3 regions of the Exiguobacterium sp. UBA6309 genome follow, and region 2 is predicted to be linked to each of the others. Evidence: riboswitches for the same ligand, from Rfam matches in the RefSeq annotation. Region 2 holds a riboswitch; each other region holds the start of a gene.

Evidence for each region. Region 2 has a riboswitch for S-adenosylmethionine ahead of B3M90_RS12835 (alpha/beta hydrolase). Riboswitches for the same ligand answer to the same signal wherever they lie in the genome.
Region 1: another riboswitch for S-adenosylmethionine. It lies ahead of B3M90_RS08025 (methionine ABC transporter ATP-binding protein); the one in region 2 lies ahead of B3M90_RS12835 (alpha/beta hydrolase).
Region 3: another riboswitch for S-adenosylmethionine. It lies ahead of B3M90_RS05965 (LLM class flavin-dependent oxidoreductase); the one in region 2 lies ahead of B3M90_RS12835 (alpha/beta hydrolase).

What each region holds. Positions count from the first base shown of each region.
Region 1 is NZ_DJTL01000025.1:304,733-310,712, forward strand. It holds gene B3M90_RS08010 (MDR family MFS transporter) at 1-1,091, opposite strand, end outside; gene B3M90_RS08015 (MetQ/NlpA family ABC transporter substrate-binding protein) at 1,171-2,004, opposite strand; gene B3M90_RS08020 (methionine ABC transporter permease) at 2,037-2,702, opposite strand; gene B3M90_RS08025 (methionine ABC transporter ATP-binding protein) at 2,699-3,721, opposite strand; SAM riboswitch class I at 3,800-3,904, opposite strand; gene B3M90_RS08030 (bifunctional cystathionine gamma-lyase/homocysteine desulfhydrase) at 3,962-5,128, opposite strand; gene B3M90_RS08035 (PLP-dependent cysteine synthase family protein) at 5,121-5,980, opposite strand, start outside.
Region 2 is NZ_DJTL01000037.1:47-6,026, reverse strand. It holds gene rho (transcription termination factor Rho) at 1-1,265, shown strand, start outside; gene B3M90_RS12850 (type B 50S ribosomal protein L31) at 1,357-1,602, shown strand; gene B3M90_RS12845 (DedA family protein) at 1,638-2,288, opposite strand; gene B3M90_RS12840 (thymidine kinase) at 2,472-3,086, shown strand; gene B3M90_RS12835 (alpha/beta hydrolase) at 3,167-3,925, opposite strand; SAM riboswitch class I at 3,993-4,094, opposite strand; SAM riboswitch class I at 4,344-4,447, shown strand; gene B3M90_RS12830 (methionine ABC transporter ATP-binding protein) at 4,534-5,562, shown strand; partial or broken gene B3M90_RS12825 (methionine ABC transporter permease) at 5,552-5,980, shown strand, end outside.
Region 3 is NZ_DJTL01000020.1:92,827-98,806, reverse strand. It holds gene B3M90_RS05980 (NUDIX domain-containing protein) at 1-93, shown strand, start outside; gene B3M90_RS05975 (hypothetical protein) at 320-787, opposite strand; gene B3M90_RS05970 (ATP-grasp domain-containing protein) at 866-1,813, opposite strand; gene B3M90_RS05965 (LLM class flavin-dependent oxidoreductase) at 1,810-2,868, opposite strand; SAM riboswitch class I at 2,943-3,045, opposite strand; gene B3M90_RS05960 (DUF975 family protein) at 3,155-3,793, opposite strand; gene B3M90_RS05955 (DUF817 domain-containing protein) at 3,987-4,772, opposite strand; gene B3M90_RS05950 (YczE/YyaS/YitT family protein) at 4,926-5,591, shown strand; gene B3M90_RS05945 (MarR family winged helix-turn-helix transcriptional regulator) at 5,746-5,980, shown strand, end outside.

The DNA of each region.
Region 1 (5,980 bases), on a different contig from region 2:
TATAAACTTAATAAATGTCCGCCGGCAATTGGACCGATTGATTGTCCGATCGACGTCAAGCCCATTGCCCCGAAATAACTGCCCCGTAATTCTGGTTTTGCGAACCGATCGGTCAAGATATCAGTCATCGTGAACATCATGACTTCGCCGCACGTGAAGATGACCATCGCGACGACCATCAGCCAAATCGAACTCACATTACCGATGATGAACAATCCGACAGCGACGGTCGCAATTCCGGTCGTGATCGAGACGAGTGGTGACGTCTTGACACCGAACTTCATGATCGGATATTGCACGATCAAGACGGTGATCGCATTGATCGTGATCAAGATCGCATAAAGTGTCTTCCCGCCTTCAAGGAGTGACGTCTCCGTCAAGAACTGTGGCAAGGTCGAATTGAACTGGCTGTAGCCGAAGACCCCGAAGATGATGCCGGCGAGTGCCAGCGTAAAGGCGATATCCGTCCGCAACAGACGAACCGTTGCTCCAAACGACACCTTTTTCCCACCATGCGTCTCAGTGATCGGATAGCGTTTGAATAAGATACCGATCATCACCCCGTACACGATATAGACGAACGCCGTGATGTAAAACGTCGCGGACGTGTTCCCTGCACTCAGCAGTAAAGCGATTCCCGGTCCGATCGCTGCTGCGATGTTGATCATCGCGTAACGGATATTGAAGACGAACAACCGGTTCGCTTCATCCGTCGTATCACTGATCAAGGCACGGGCGGACGGTTCAAAAATTGAGCGACAGACCCCGTTCAAGGCACTGAGCGTAAAGAATGCCCAGAACGTCTCGACTTGTGCCAGCGCAATGAAGACGATCGCGAATCCGATCGTTCCGGCAAGCATCATCGCCCGGCGACCATACCGATCCGACAAGGTACCACCGATGAAACTCATAATGAGGCTGGCGATCGCTGAGATACTGAGGACCCAGCCGACATCGACCGGATCAAACTTCAGGACGGTCGTCATGTAGATGGCGAAGAACGGCATCGTGATGAACGTTCCGAGACGCGAGAAAAACGTCCCGAACAAGACCCCGAGTGTCAACGGATGCAGTTGACGAATGCGTTGCATATGATTCCCCCTAACCCCTGTTTCAGACAAATGAAAAGCATCCTTCCATTATATAGGAAGGATGCCGGATTCGGTGAACTTATTTGCTGACTGGAACGACTGCACCTTTGTACTTGTCGAGGATCCAATCTTGGTTTTTCTTTTCGTGCAAGACATCGAGAAGTGTCGTGACACGCTTGTCTTTCTCATCGCCGTCACGTGTGACGATGATGTTGACGTATGGTGAAGACTCATCTTCTGAAGCGATCGCGTCTTTTAACGGGTTCAGACCGTTATCGATCGCATAGTTCGTGTTGATGAGGACGGCGTCGCCTTCATTGTTTTTGTAAGCTTGCGGAAGAAGCGATGCTTCGATGTTCGTTTTGAACTTAAGTTTCTTCGGGTTCTCCGCGATATCGCCGAGTTGTGCATCTGTCGTTTTACCGTCTTTGAGTTTGATCAACCCTTCGTTTTGAAGGAACGTCAAGACACGACCGCGTTCCGCGACGTTTGAGCTCGTTAAGATCGTTGCACCGTTTGGCAACTTATCGAGTGACTTGTATTTCTTCGAGTAGATACCGAGTGGTTCAACATGGACGCCACCTGCGTTCGCGAACTTATACGATTTGTTTTCTTTCTCTTGTTGCTCAAGATACGGTACGTGCTGGAAGTAGTTCGCATCGATTTCTTTTGAAGCGAGCGCTTTGTTCGGAAGTACGTAATCTTGGAACTTCTTGATTTCAAGCTTGTAACCTTTTGCTTCGTATTCTTTTTTAACGTGCTGAAGAATCTCAGCGTGCGGTACGTTTGAAGCACCGATGACAAGTGTTTTGTCGTCGCTGTCTGATCCTGATGATTTTTCGCCACATGCAGCAAGACTAATAGCTAAGACGGATACAGCAGCAGTACCTACGAATTTTTTCCAAGTTTTCATGAATGATTCCTCCAATATGATTAAGTTTCGAATTAACGTTTATCGATCGCACGGATCAGCAAATCACCAATGATTTGGATGACGAAGACGATCGCTAAGATTAAGAGTGTCGCAATGACGATGACATCGTTTTGAGAACGCTGGAATCCTTCGATAAAGGCCATGTCCCCAAGTCCACCTCCGCCGACTACTCCGGCCATTGCCGTATAACCGACAAGTGAGACGAGTGTGACCGTGATACCAGAAACGATGGCAGGCAATGCTTCCGGGATTAAGACTTTATAGATGATTTGGAACTTCGTCGCCCCCATCGATTCAGCTGCCTCGATGACACCTTTATCGACTTCACGTAACGCGAGTTCAACCATCCGACCGTAAAATGGTGCAGCACCGAAAATCAGTGCCGGTAATGCTGCCGTTGGTCCGAGGAACGAACCGACGATCGCTGTCGTAAATGGAATCAATAAGATCAGTAAGATGATGAACGGAATCGAACGGAAGACGTTGACGATCAAGCTCAACACTGAATAGAACGCCCGATTCTTGAACAATAACTCTTCGTTTGTCGCATACAATAGTAAACCAATGATCAAACCGAGAACGAATGTCGAAAACCCAGCGATTGCCGTCATATAGATCGTACTGCCTGTCGCTTCCCACACCATGTCCCAATCTAGGTTGTCAAAGAATGAAATCATCGGTGATCCACCTCCACTTCAACATCACTGGCTTGAAGCTTCGTGATGACCGCTTGTGTTGCTGCTGTTTCCCCGATCAACTGAATGAACAGTGTACCGAGTGCCCCTTCCTGCGATTGACCGACGTTTCCGCCGATGATATTAAACAGGACCGGTGAATCCTTCATGACTTCCGCGAGGATCGGGCTTTCCGCTGTTGATCCGACGAACGTCAACTGAACGATTTTTCCGGTTGGGTACCGTTCGCGTAGTTTCGCGAACGTCAACTCGTTTTCCGACGGCGACGTCAATTGTTTGACAAACTCCTTCGTCATCGCTTGCTTCGGATGACGGAAGACTTCTGCAACCGGTCCTTGCTCGACGATTTTACCGGCTTCCATGACAGCGACCCGGTGACAGATTTTTTGAATGACGTGCATCTCGTGTGTGATCAAGACGATCGTCAGTTTCAGTTTTTCGTTGATATCGACAAGTAACTCAAGAATCGAGTCCGTCGTCTTCGGGTCGAGTGCACTTGTTGCCTCGTCACATAAGAGAACGTCCGGGTTCGATGCCAGTGCCCGAGCGATACCGACACGTTGCTTTTGACCACCCGATAATTGCGACGGATAGGCTTTTTCACGTCCGTCTAAACCAACGAGTTGGATCAATTCCGCTACCCGTTCCTTGCGGTGTGCTTTCGGGAAGCCACCGAGCTCGAGTGGGAACATGATGTTTTCTTCAACCGTCCGTGACCAGAGTAAGTTGAAGTGCTGAAAGACCATCGAGACATTCTTGCGGACGCCTCGTAATTCTTTTGGTTTGAGTGATGTCATCTCAACACCATCGATTTGAATCGAACCACTCGTTGGTGCTTCAAGCATATTCAGCAATCGGATCAAGGTCGATTTCCCTGCTCCGGAATAACCGATTATTCCAAAAATTTCACCGCGCTCGATTGTCAGATCGACATTCGCTACGGCTTCGACCGCTCCGCGCTTTGAGCGATAAATCTTTCCTACGTCTTGTAAACGAATCACTACTGTCCCTCCTAAAATAAAAAAAGTGCGCGCGTTTTAGAGCAAACGCGCGCACTTTTCAGTACACAAAACCATTTGCTCTCATCTCCCAGACTTTTGTCTGCTGGAATTAGCACCACTTCGGATTAGATCCGCGGTTGCCGGGTTTCATCGGGCCAGTCCCTCCACCACTCTCGATAAGAGTTTCGGTATTAAGTTTGTAGAATATATTCTGAATATTAGCAGGGGTTATTTTTGTTGTCAAACAGTTTTTTCAGAAACTTTTTCGAGGAACGTGAAAGCACGTGTTAAGTCTTCTTTCAAATCTTCCGCATCCTCAAGTCCAACTGAAATCCGGACGAGACCGTCCGTGATGCCGAGTTCTGCCCGACGTTCTGCTGGGATCGACGCGTGCGTCATCCGTGCCGGAACGGAAATCAGGCTCTCGACGGCACCAAGACTCTCAGCGAGTGTGAAGAAATGTGTCGCCTCGACGAGTTTTTCTGCGTTCGCTGCTGAACCGACATCAAAGCTGATCATCCCACCAAATCCAGTCGCTTGTTTCGCTTGGATGTCGTGACCAGGGTGCGATGCAAGTCCTGGGTAGAAGATGTTCGAGACGATATCTTGCGCTTGTAGGAACGCAACGAGATCATGTGCTGTCTCTTCGATTGCATCCATCCGGATACCGAGCGTACGAAGACCACGGACGAGCAAGAAGCTGTCTTGCGGTCCAAGCACGCCGCCTGTCGAGTTTTGGATGAAATGCAACTCTTCGCCGAGCGCATCATCTTTAACGACGACAAGTCCAGCGACGACGTCCGAGTGTCCGCCGATGTATTTCGTCGCACTGTGCAAGACGATGTCTGCACCGAGCGCGAGTGGTTGTTGATGATATGGAGTCGCGAACGTGTTGTCGACGACGAGTTTAAGATCGTGACGTTTGGCGATCGTTGCGATCGCTGCGATGTCCGTTACTTTCAATAACGGGTTCGTCGGTGTTTCGACGTAGACGATCTTCGTGTTGTCTTGGATCGCTGCTTCCGTTGCCGCAAGGTCCGTCGTATCGACGAATGTCACTTGAATGTTGAACTTCGGTAAGACACGTTGCATCAAGCGGAACGTACCACCGTAGACATCATCCGTCATGACGATGTGGTCGCCAGACTCAAGCAAGTGGAAGACGGCGTGAATCGCTGCCATCCCAGAACCGAAGGCAAAACCACGTGCGCCGCCCTCGAGATCCGCAATCAAACGTTCGATGCTCGTCCGAGTCGGGTTCGCTGTCCGTGAGTATTCGTATCCGTCCTTGAGTTGACCGATTTTATCCTGCTTGTATGTGCTTGTTTGATAGATCGGAGGTGTGACGGCTCCTGTTGCCCGGTCGACACCTGTTCCTCCATGAATCAATGCTGTCTTCTTACGCATGAGTTTCGTCCACCTTTTCAAAGATTTGTTGGCTTAAATAGCGTTCGGCACTGTCTGCGAAGACGGTGACGATCGTACTGCCGGGGTGACGCTTTGCGATATCAAGCGCAGCAACGAGCGCTGCACCTGCTGAACTACCAACGAGTAATCCTTCGCGAGCAGCGAGTGTATGAACCGCGTCAAATGCATCGCGGTCAGAAATCGTATGAATCTCGTCGACGAGTTCACGCGGAACGAGACTTGGCCATTTCGCTGTTCCAATGCCTTCTGTCTTATGCGGACCGGCTGGACCACCATTTAAGACGGAGCCTTCCGGTTCGACGATCGCTGCTTTTGTACCGAGACGTTGTTTTAAGAAGTCCGCTGTTCCGGCGAACGTACCACCTGAACCACAACCGGCAACGAACCAGTCGATGTGCGGCAAGTCCGCAATCAGCTCAGGACCGAGTGTCCGCTGATACGTGACTGGGTTCTCTTCGTTTTCGAATTGTAACGGAACGTAACTGTTCGGAATTTCCTGACCGAGTTCTTTTGCCCGGTCGATCGCCCCTTGCATATCGAGTTCAGTCGGCGTGTTGACGACGGTTGCGCCGAGTGCCCGCATCAACGTCTGTTTTTCCTGACTGAATTTTTCAGGAACGACACAGATGACTTGAAGATCATATTTTTTAGCGGCAAGCGCCAAGCCGATGCCGGTATTCCCGGCTGTCGGCTCGATGATCGTACCGCCTGGTGTCACATGTCCGTTTTCGATTGCTGCATCAACGAGTTGAATGCCAAGGCGGTCTTTGACGCTGCCCCCAGGGTTCATCCATTCGAGCTTCGCCAAAATGCGCGTACCAGCAGGCAAAT
Region 2 (5,980 bases):
CGCAATATCGAGAAGCCCGTAAGCGTGAGTTGATGTTCAAGATTCTAAAAGCACAGGCGGAATCAACAGGTCTTTATTTCCTCGAAGGGGTACTTGAAGTCATCCCTGGTAATCCACAAATGCAAAACGATGGTGGCTTCGGCTTCCTTCGCCCTATCAATTATTCCCAATCCTCTGAAGATATCTATATCGCCGCTTCTCAAATCCGACGCTTCAATCTACGTAATGGTGATGTCGTCACAGGTAAAGTACGCCCACCGAAGGAAAACGAACGTTTCCAAGGGTTACTTAGTGTGGAAGCCGTCAACGGCGAAGCACCGGATACAGCGCGTAACCGTTTGTTCTTCCCGGCGCTGACACCGATCTATCCGGATCGTTTAATGCGTCTTGAGACAGAGCCGCGTCATTTATCGGTTCGTGTCATGGATATGATTGCACCAGTTGGGTTTGGACAACGCGGTTTGATCGTCGCACCACCAAAAGCAGGAAAGACGTCACTCCTCAAAGAAATCGCGAACTCGATTCAAGAGAATCATCCGGATGTCGAGCTGATCATTCTATTGATCGATGAGCGACCAGAGGAAGTAACTGACATCGAGCGTTCGGTTCCAGGAGCAGATGTCGTCAGTTCAACGTTCGACGAAACACCGGACAACCATGTCCGGATTTCTGAACTTGTCCTTGAACGGGCGATGCGACTTGTCGAACATAAAAAAGATGTCGTCATCTTGATGGATTCGATCACGCGTTTGACTCGTGCGTATAACTTAACAGTGCCGCAAAGCGGACGGACGCTTTCAGGGGGGATTGACCCAGCAGCGTTCCACAAACCAAAACGGTTCTTTGGTGCGGCGCGAAACATCGAACATGGTGGCAGTTTGACGATTCTTGCGACGGCACTCGTCGAGACGGGATCCCGCATGGATGACGTCATCTATGAGGAATTCAAAGGAACAGGAAACATGGAGCTACATCTCGATCGTAAGCTGTCGGAACGCCGAATCTTCCCGGCAATCGACATTCGCAAATCAGGTACGCGGAAGGAAGAACTCTTGCTTCCGAAAGAGCAACTCGATGCGCTCTGGACGATTCGTCGGACGATGAACGAGTCGAACGAGTTCGTCGATACGTTCCTGCGTAAGATTCGCGACACGAAAAATAATGAAGAATTTTTTGCTGAACTTGAGAAAGAAAAGAAGAAGACGGTCCGACGTGCACCTGCTAAACCGCGTACCGTCAAGAAGGAAACGACGACGGAAAAATAACTATTGCGACGCGTAAAAAAATCGTTTAGTATAGGAAGGTAACTTACTCTGGCTCAGCAAATGGACCAGGGCGGAAGGAGAGAAATCAACCATGAAACAAGGAATTCACCCTAACTACAACAAAGTAGTATTTATGGATTCAACGACTGAGTACAAATTCTTAAGCGGTTCTACTCGTTCTTCGAACGAAACGATCACTTGGGAAGATGGTAACGAGTACCCACTCATCCGTGTGGATGTGTCTTCAGACTCGCACCCATTCTATACAGGTCGTCAAAAGTTCAACGCGGCAGATGGTCGTGTCGATCGCTTCAACAAAAAATACGGCCGCAAGTAATTACTTGCCGGTTCTTAAAAAGCAGCCTGCCTCCATTACGGAAGCAGGCTGTTTTTGTATAGGCTGAATTGCGAACGGTACGTAAGGTACGTCTTTAAGACGAACGAGAAAGCAATCCCGCCGACAATCCCGATCAAGTACGGCATGGCTTCTGGATGTGCCAAGATGTAGTCGACGACTTTGTGGAACGAGATATGACGACCAACAAAGTAGCCGGCGCCCAAGAACACACTGACCCAAATCAAAGCACCTGTATACGCGTAACTCGCAAAAATGCGAAACGGCATTTTTGAAACACCTGCAAAAAAGGCAGAGAGTTGGCGAAGACCAGGTATGTAGTAACCGATGATCAAGACCGATTTGCCGTAACGACGAAATCCGGCTTCAGCGGAGAGAATGTGTTTTTCTGAGATGCGCATCTTTGGTCCGACGCGATGCAACAGGGGCATGCCGAGTTTTAAGCCCAGCACGTAGCTAATCGTCATTCCGATGCAACTGCCAGCGTAAGCGGCAAGAATCGTACCGAACAGCGGTAGATTGCCTTGATGCATCCAAAAACCGGACAGGACGAGCAAGGTCTCATCAGGAACCGGCAATCCCACGATACCACCTGCGAGAAGGACGGAAAGACCAAGGGCGCCATATTGGTGCAGAATGTCATGTAAGAGATGAGGAATCGGGGACACCTTCTTTCGCGAGAATCTTCTTCTTTAGTGTACAGGAAATGGATGAAGGTTGGAATGAAAGGACAAAAATTCTAGGTAAAGAAAAAATGAATTTTGATTTCCGGAAGTCAACCCTTTTTCTCAATACCGTTTCGAGCTATACTCGTTAAAGTGACTATTTTTAGAGGACGGTGTCGGACGATGATGCATGTAATAAATCAGTACGGCTGGATCGAAGTAATTTGTGGTAGTATGTTTTCCGGGAAATCGGAAGAGTTGATTCGTCGTGTCAGACGGGCACAGTACGGCAAACTGCCCGTTCAAGTATTCAAGCCGGCAATCGACGACCGGTACCATGAAGAGCATGTCGTCTCTCACATCGGAAATTCCATCGTGGCGATTCCAATGGCGACGAGTCGTGATCTCTATGCAGCAGTAGCGGAAGAAACACAAATTGTCGGAATTGATGAAGTTCAATTCTTTGATGATGAGATCGTTCAAGTCATCGAAGCACTTGCGCAAGACGGAAAACGCGTCATTTGTGCAGGACTCGATCAGGATTTCCGGGCAGAGCCATTTGGCAAGATGCCGGAATTACTGGCGCGCGCAGAATTTGTGACGAAACTTCAGGCGATCTGTCTCTCATGTGGCGATCCGGCTTCCCGGACACAACGTTTGATTGATGGAAAACCAGCGAACTATGATGATCCGATCATTTTAGTCGGCGCTTCAGAATCGTATGAGCCACGGTGCCGCCACTGCCATGAAGTGCCAGGAAAGCCGAAGCCGCTCCAAACGATGCAACACCAAAAAGGATAAACAAAAAAGACGAACCGATGATGGTCGTCCTTTGATGTAACAGCTGTTCGCTTCTAAGTGAAGACGAATAGCTGTTTTTTTTATCCCGTTTCCTGTGAGAAACGACTCGAGCGTTCGATGAAACGAATCGTCTCACGCACGATCAAATCCTGATCATGATCGAGGGTCGCGACGTGGTACGAGTTGAGGAGACAGTAGATTCGTTTATCATTCGTCCCGATGTGCTGGTGCAGATAATCCGAGCTCGACGGCGGAACGACGTGATCGGTCGCCGAGTAGAGAATCAATGTCGGCAGGAGAATGGATCCGAGGCGTCCTTTTGTCTCATCCATTAGACGGACGAGTTCGAACGCACAACGGATCGGAACGAGGTCATAAATGATTTCGAAGGCTGCTCGCTTAATGTCCGGTGCCCCTTCCGGTAAGTACTGTGGACCGTCCTCGAACGAAAGTGCTTCATAGGATGGAACGGAGAGAGCGGCATTGATCGTAATGATGCCTGAAAATGGAATCCCGTCAGCGGCGAGCGATAGTGCGAGCGTCGCGCCCATTGATTGACCGATGACGAAGACTTGATCGCATGTTTCTTGTAAACGTGCATAGCCGTCTTGCAGGCTTTGCTTCCAACATCGAGCAGTCGATTGTTCAAACTCGCGGACGTTCGTTCCATGTCCACGTAAGCGCGGGGCATAGACGGTAAAACCTTCGGCAGCAAATGCCTCACCGACGTCCCGGACACTCTGCGGAGTGGCGTTAAAACCATGACAGATTAGAATGCCGATCGGTCCACCTTGAAGATAAAATGCTTCAGCACCAGTCAATACAGGATAGTTCATCATTACTATTTTTCCTCCATTCATGAAAAAAACTCGTCGACGTCACTGCTTGGACGCCCACGAGTTTTTCACCGTATCATCCAAAGCCGCGCTTTGCTGGTCGGAGCACCTTACAGATTGCAGGTTGCCGTGAAGTCATAGAGCCAGGTCTCTCGTTCACTCTTGATAAATATCATATTGGAATTGTCGGATTAATCATTGAAACGATGGTAGCACGACCGAAAATGACTTGTCAAATCGTTCTTGACGAATCATGATCCGTTCAGTAAGCTAACTCATAACTTGTTCATCCATCGATATGCGCCAAATGGATTATTTTTGAAAAGTTGGTTGACTTTTAAAGGTTCGACCCGTAATGTAAAAATTAGTTTTACGACATAAGCAACAACACAACAACACACATACGAATTTCATACCGCAATACTTATCCAGAGAGGTGGAGGGACTGGCCCTACGAAACCTCGGCAACAGACTCATTATGAGCACTGTGCCAATTCCATCAGACAGATGTCTGAGAGATGAGTGGAGTGGATTCTGCCACTGTGCGGATCCAGGTCTCTTCTTGTTTCTCAAGAAGGGGCCTTTTTTGTTGAACGAAGGGGGAAAACGGAATGATTGCATTTCATCAAGTCAAAAAAACGTACGTCACGAAAGATCAGACGATTGCAGCGCTCGACGGTGTCGACCTGACGATCGAAAAAGGTGAAATCTTTGGGGTCATCGGTTTTAGCGGTGCCGGAAAAAGTTCACTGCTCCGCTGCGTCAATCTGTTAGAACGACCGACGTCAGGAACGGTGACGGTCGATGGGGAAGATTTAACGCAACTGTCTCCGAAAAAGTTACGCCAAGCAAAACAACGGATCGGGATGATCTTTCAGCACTTCAATCTGTTGAATGCGAACACGGTCTTTACGAATGTCGCGAAACCACTCGTTCTCGCAGGCGTCAAGAAAGACGAAATTCGCCGCCGGGTGACGGAGTTACTCGAATTCGTCGATCTCGCGGACAAAGCAGATCATTATCCGGATCAATTGTCGGGTGGGCAGAAACAGCGCGTTGGTATCGCCCGGGCACTCGCGACGCAACCTTCCGTCCTTTTATGTGACGAAGCGACGTCAGCACTTGATCCCCAAACGACACATCATATTCTTCAGTTATTAAAACGGATCAATGCCGAGTACGGGATAACGATTCTCTTGATCACCCACGAGATGGGCGTCATCCGGGAGATTTGCGACCGGGTCGCCGTCATTGAAGCTGGAAAGTTGATCGAGTCAGGAACGGTCTTTGATGTCTTTTCAAACCCGCAGACTGAGACAGCGAAAAATTTCGTTCGCTCCGTCATGCATGACGAGATTCCAGCGTCGATTCGTCAGTTGATCGAGTCCCGGAATGCGAATCCAATCTATAAGATTCACTTCCTTGGACATCACACCGGACAACCACTCTTATCGCAAGTCGCAAAACGCTTCGACGTCGATGTCAATATCCTGCACGGTAGCATCACGGAGTTGCAGGATACGCCGTTCGGCACATTACTCGTTGAACTGATCGGTGAGACGACAGAAGTGAAACGAACGTTACAGTACATCGATCAGGCGCAGGTAACCGTTGAGGAGGTGCTCGCTGATGCTAGTTAACTACAGTGATATCTGGACAGCATTCTTGCAGACGATGACGATGGTATCCGTTTCGCTCTTGTTCTCGACCTTGATCGGCTTACCACTCGGTATCCTGCTTGTCGTCACGCGAAAAGGAGCGTTACTTGAAAATGTTCCGTTGTTCACGTTCTTCAACAGTATCGTCAATATTTTCCGCTCGATTCCGTTCATCATCTTACTTGTTGCGATCATCCCGTTGACACGGTTGATCGTCCAGACGTCGATCGGAACAGAAGCCGCCATCGTTCCACTCGTCTTTTATGCCGCCCCGTATATGGCACGGCTGATCGAGAGTTCCTTACTTGAAGTCGACAAAGGTGTCCTTGAGGCAGCAGAAGCGATGGGGGCGACGCCATTCCAAACGATTTTCCGCTTCCTTCTGCCGGAAGCACTCGGT
Region 3 (5,980 bases), on a different contig from region 2:
CTTAATCAACAAGAATTACGAGCTGTTCGGTTTCGACCACTGAATGAGATGCAAAATGATTCACAGATTTCTCGTTTGCGTCTACTATCGTAACGATATAATCTTTGGATTAAATGAAAATTTAATAACCGTATTTATACTTAAAAATAGTAGTCGGTAACTAAGCATTTTGATAATCCAAAATCGCTCGATCCAGCGATAGAAAACGAGAACGTTATCAAGGTGTCGACTGCCTATCCGTTTTACCGAGTGATCATAAATCGTATACGAATCGATAAGATATGAAAAAACGGATTCCCCAGTGCGGGAATCCGTTTTTTCATGCATTGTTCTTCTTTTGTTTCGCTGCCTCTTCTTCGACACGTTGCAACAAGCCTTGAACAATTTTCTCGTTTTCTCGTTCGCCACCGAGTGACAAGAGACTTTTCCCAACGAAGTTCACTCCTTCATTTTTTCCTGTATAAATCAACAGACAACGATCGTGTCCAAGTGGTTTGAGCGTAAACGTCATCTCGATCTTGAATATTTTAGCCAATGTGAATCCAATCGTATTTTGCTTGAAGTCAGGCTCGTTCGTATAGGCTAAATCGGTCACGATATAGGTTTCGAGTCGATTACCCTGCATGTATGTTTGACGATACGTCGAACCGACGACACCCGGTTTTCGTTCAATCACCTCGTGCTGGACGACGTTTGGAATCAAACGCTGCAATCGCGTGTGATCAAACAAGTGCCATGCTTCCTCAATCAGGATGTCGAGCTGTCGTTCTTCTCTCCACGTAATCATAGATCCGCCCCCTTCTTTCTATAGAAATACCCCATCATCCGGTCTTGTAACGTCCGGTGACAGGGCGGAAGCCGATTCTTATTTTACTGTACTTGTTTCAAGTGCTGTTCCGAGGAACTTGGCCAGTTCGAGCATACCGTAGCGTCCTGCAGCTGCCTCAGCATCCGAATTGTAATTCGTATTCGTATTGACGTCATACGTATAGATCGTACCTGACGCATCCTTAATGAACTCGATGCCTGCGACCGCGATTTGGTTCGCTTGGAGGAATGCTTCATACTTTTGGATGATCGGGTCATCGAAGCCTTCAACGATTTGGAACTTCATCGGCGTTTGTGGCGCTTCTTCACCAACTGGGCAGAACAAGTCGTCGATCACACATGCATCCGCTGGGCAAAGCTCAAAACCTTCTGATGTATCGACTCGAACCGCGTAGACGAACTTTCCACCTACGAATTCACAGCGCGTGATGTACGGTTCTGGTGCTTGGATATACTCTTGAATCAATGTGATGCCATCGACTGGTTCGTCGAATGTCGGACCATCGAGGTAAGCTTCAAGTGCTTCAATCGAATGGAATAACTGGACGCCGAGACCTTTCCCGGCACGGTTGTGTTTCGTGATGAATGACGAAACACCGATCTCTTTTGCTGCTTGTACGATTTGATCGCGTCCGACGGCAGCCGTCGTCTTCGGTACACGAATCCCAGCCTTCCGCAACGCCGTGTATTGATTGACTTTGCTGACTTCAAGACGAAGCGCACGCGTTCCGTTAAAGACGGTCCGGTCATGCTCTTCTAACCAAGCGAGGACCCCTTCCGTCAACTCCGGCGCGTAACGATGCCCCCGCGTATGCGAAGACGCACTCATACGACTGTAAAAGACACCTTCTGGCGGCAGTTCATCTAACGGTACGATTCCTTCATTTAAGTGCCACTGCTCGTACGGCAACTTGAGTTCTTCGAGACGTTTGATGAGATGATCCGTCCATTCTTGGTTTTCGTGGAGAATATGAATTTTTGTCATGATTGTTGACCTACCTTTCGTTTCGCTTCGACCAGTGGCATTACGTCACGGGCAAAGCGTTCCATTTCTTCAAGTTGTGGTGAGAATTGTAACAAGAGCAACGTGACACCAACGGCTTCGAACGCTAGAATCCGTTCGGCAATCTGTTCTGGTGTTCCGATCAAGTTCGGTCGCAGACCACGGTTCGAGACGGAATAATCATTTCGTTCGACCTGTTGTTCGAGTTGCGATTTACTGATGAAATCTTGATAACCGGCATAACCGGCGCTGTCTTCCTTAACGTCCGTGATGCGTTGCCACTCAAGAAGCGCTTCTTCTTCCGTATCCCGACAAATGATGTAGGCAGCAAGACCGAAGCTCTCAAGCGGTGCGTGTCCCGTCGCTTCCCGGCGTACTTTCATATCATTAATTTTATGAGCTACTTCTTCAACAGTGCCTCCATGCATGACGTAGGCATCACAATGTTCGACGATCGTCCGTTTTCCGGCTTCACTCTCTCCACCAGCGTAGAGCTTAATCCCCGGACGCTGGACGGGTTTCGGATGGAGTTCTGCCTGTTCGATCGTGTAGTGATGACCGAAGAAGCTGTACGGTGACGCATCTGCCCATAGTCCTTTCATGACCGTGACGAACTCTTCCGTCCGGGCATAGCGCTCATCATGTGCAGTAAAAATACCGTTGTATTGTTTTGCTTCTTCTGCCCACCAGGCTGAGACGACATTGAGCGTAAATCGCCCTCCACTCAACTGATCGATGTTTGCCGCCATCTTCGCCGTCGTCGCTGGATTATGGAACCCGGGACGAACCGCTGTCATGATCTCAAGGCGTTCTGTTGTTGCAGCAATCGCCGCTGCCGTTGTCCATGCCTCAAGACTCGGTTCCTTGATGCCTTTGATATCGTTCAAGTTCAATTCCGCAATCAACGTCGTCGAGAAGCCGATGCGTTCAGCTGTTTGTGCGACTTGTTTCGCATAATCGAATGTTGCTGGCATCTGTTCATCCTCGACGTTACGTAACCATCCCCCAAAAATCGGTAACCAAAAACCATACTCCACTCCATCGTCCCCCTTATCATAAAAAAACGCTCTTTTCGAAGTTCGAAAAGAGCGACGGTATCTTGTCCTGTCCGCTCTTATCTTCAGAAGGTATTCCTTCCTGGAAGTAGCACCTTCCGCCATAGCGGGGTTGCTGAAGTGTCTTCGGGCCAGTCCCTCGACTTCTCTAGATAAGATGTGTTGCATTCATCGTACAGAATTCATTGAACTAAAGCAACCATTAAACCGTCTTTTCCTATCGGATTTATTTCAAAGAAAAATCCCGACGTAGTGTCGGGATTCCGGATTAATATGGTGCGACGAAATCTGATGTTGGCTCTGGTGCTTGTTCACCACGAACACGATCATAGAATTTGGCAAGCGTGACGCTGAAGTATGGTCCAACCCATAAGACAGCAAGACCAAGTGTAACGATTACAAGTAATGCCCAACCAATGAATGATAGGAAGAGTAAGAATGCTTCCATCTTATGACCATCCATGAGTTGGCGTGAACGCGTGATGGCCTCGAGGATACCGATCGATGGTTCATCTCGAAGGATGTAGAACGTCAACAAGTAAGAGAATGACTTGATGATACCAGGGATGATTAAGAGTAACGTCCAGAGCGCGATAAAGATGAACTGAACAATGGCCAGCCCCACCACTTTCAGGAACATACCATATGGCTCAAACAAATCCGTCACTTTCGTTTCTTCGCCACGAGCAATCGACATGGCAATCCATGTCCAACCGACTCCTACTGGAATCAATAAAATCGACACCAATGATACAACGAGATCTATACTACTAGACGGCTCATCGATATCCGATCCAAATAAATTAGGAACACCCTGAATAATACTAAACAGCAGAAAAGCTAGGACTGCAAATCCCCAACGACCCCTGAGCGACTCCTTCGCTGCTTTTTTTAATTGAGATGACATGAGTAAGGTCCTCCTTAAAAAATAAGTTCTCACCTTACTCTACGGCTTAAAATTTCTAATGTTTCACTCTTTTTTCAATAATTTCCCGTCTCGTTGCTGGTTGAGCCAAGCACGCTCAAGTTGTCGTCCACATGTTAGAACGAACGTTGAACATCGAAGCGCTTCATCGCAAACGAAATGTCATGTTTTTCGTCTATGTACGCTGATATATCTCCACAGCCGGATCCTGACGCTTGTATTTCGCGACGATGACGATCAAAACCGTGATGATCACAAGCAGGAACCAAGAAGACAATTTTCCAAGATCAACGACTGCCCAGCCTCCTTCCTGATGCGGATAGACCCAGCCTTTAAAGAACGTCACGATGTTCTCCGCAATCCAAATGAAAAAGGCAATCAGTAAAAAGGATAGGACGAGCGGCATCCGGTAGATCGTCTGCTCGATCGTAAAATGAACCCATGACTTATAGAAGACAAGGACGACGAGGACCATCAATAGCCAGCGTGCATCGAAGATCCAATGGTGGGTGAAGAAGTTGAGATAGACGAGACTGCCTACGCTGATCGCAAGCCAAGGCGGTGGAAATGCTGTGAAGCGTAAATGAAATCTTCGGAACGCTTGACAGACATAACTTGCGACACTTGCATACATGAATCCTGCATACAAGGGAACACCAGCCACTTTCGTTAGAGCCTGTTCCGGATAACTCCAAGACCCAACGTTCACTTTGAACAGTTCAAGTGCTAGACCAATCACGTGAAAGAGTAAGATCAGTTTGAACTCTTCCAGCGTTTCATAACGCGTGACAAGTAAGACGATTTGGACGAGAAGACACCATAGCAACAGGAGATCGTATCGCGCGATCGGTTCAGCAGGAAGATAACGTGAAAGAGCAAGCGCTGCGAAAATCATGACGGGAAAGACGCAACAGACGGCTTCTATGTATGTAAAACGAATCAGGTGCCGGATCGCTTTCATCCTGTCATCTCCTTTTTTCTTCAGTATACGTTTCTCTTTCGACCTTCCCCTCCTTCTTAAGATGGAAAAAACGGAAAATTTCGTCTTTCTTCTTCTACTTTCCTCATGATACAGTTAACGAATCAATTATTTTTAAGAAATGAGGTGTTAGACATGACGCGTCATCGTGCTTCCTGGTTATTACGCGCTACGTTAAAGTGGGGACTCTTCCTACTCGGTTTATTTTTACTCGCTCTCGGCTCATCGATGATGATCACGGCTGAACTCGGTGTCTCGACGTGGGATGTATTACATCTTGGTCTCCAAAAGAAGACGCCGCTATCCGTCGGAACGATCATCTTGCTTGTCGGTCTATTACTCGTTTTCGTGAAGTACGCGTTAGACCGCGTCACACCGCAAATCGGAACGCTCGTCAACGCGATTTTCGTCGGTGTCTTCATGAATCTTGTTCTTGGTTCTCATCTCTTACCTTCTTTTGAGTCGATCTGGTTGAATACGCTCTGGCTGATTTTCGGTATCTTCATCATTGGGATGGGCGCTGGTCTGTATGTCGCTGTTGGATACGGGGCCGGTCCACGTGATGGGTTGACGCTGACACTTGCAGAGCGCTTCGGAACGTCAATTCGTCTGATGCGGACGATCATGGAAGTCACGGCATGCGGCATCGGTTGGTTGCTTGGAGGACCTGTTTTCTTCGGTACGATCCTCTCGATTTTCCTGATCGGACCGTTCCTGCAATTTTGGTTGTTCTATTTCCGCCGGATCATTGCAGCGATTGATGCAAAAGGACTTCCAGCGTCTGAACGCCAAATTAGCTAAGTCGCCTGACTCGATATCATTCCGCGTGAATGATATCTTTTTTTATGTCAGAAGCAGATAAGTTGCGTCATCAAAATAAACACGTTATATTCGTTTACATATCAATCTTTGATACGTCAAAGGTTTCTTCGAACGAAGGGAAGGATGTGATGGATTGAGTATTTCCTGCACCGAAAAAGGACGTTTGATCTATGCACTCGTCTCCGTCAATAAGACGATTGCTCAAAAATTCGATCTCTGTACGGATGGTTTCAGTCAGACGCGAATGGACCTACTTGCTCAACTACAAGTCGATCAAACGATCAGTCAAAAAGAATTGCAAAAACGCGTCAATGTCGATCACGCGGCGGTGACCCGTCACCTCAAACACCTGGAATCGACAGGGATGA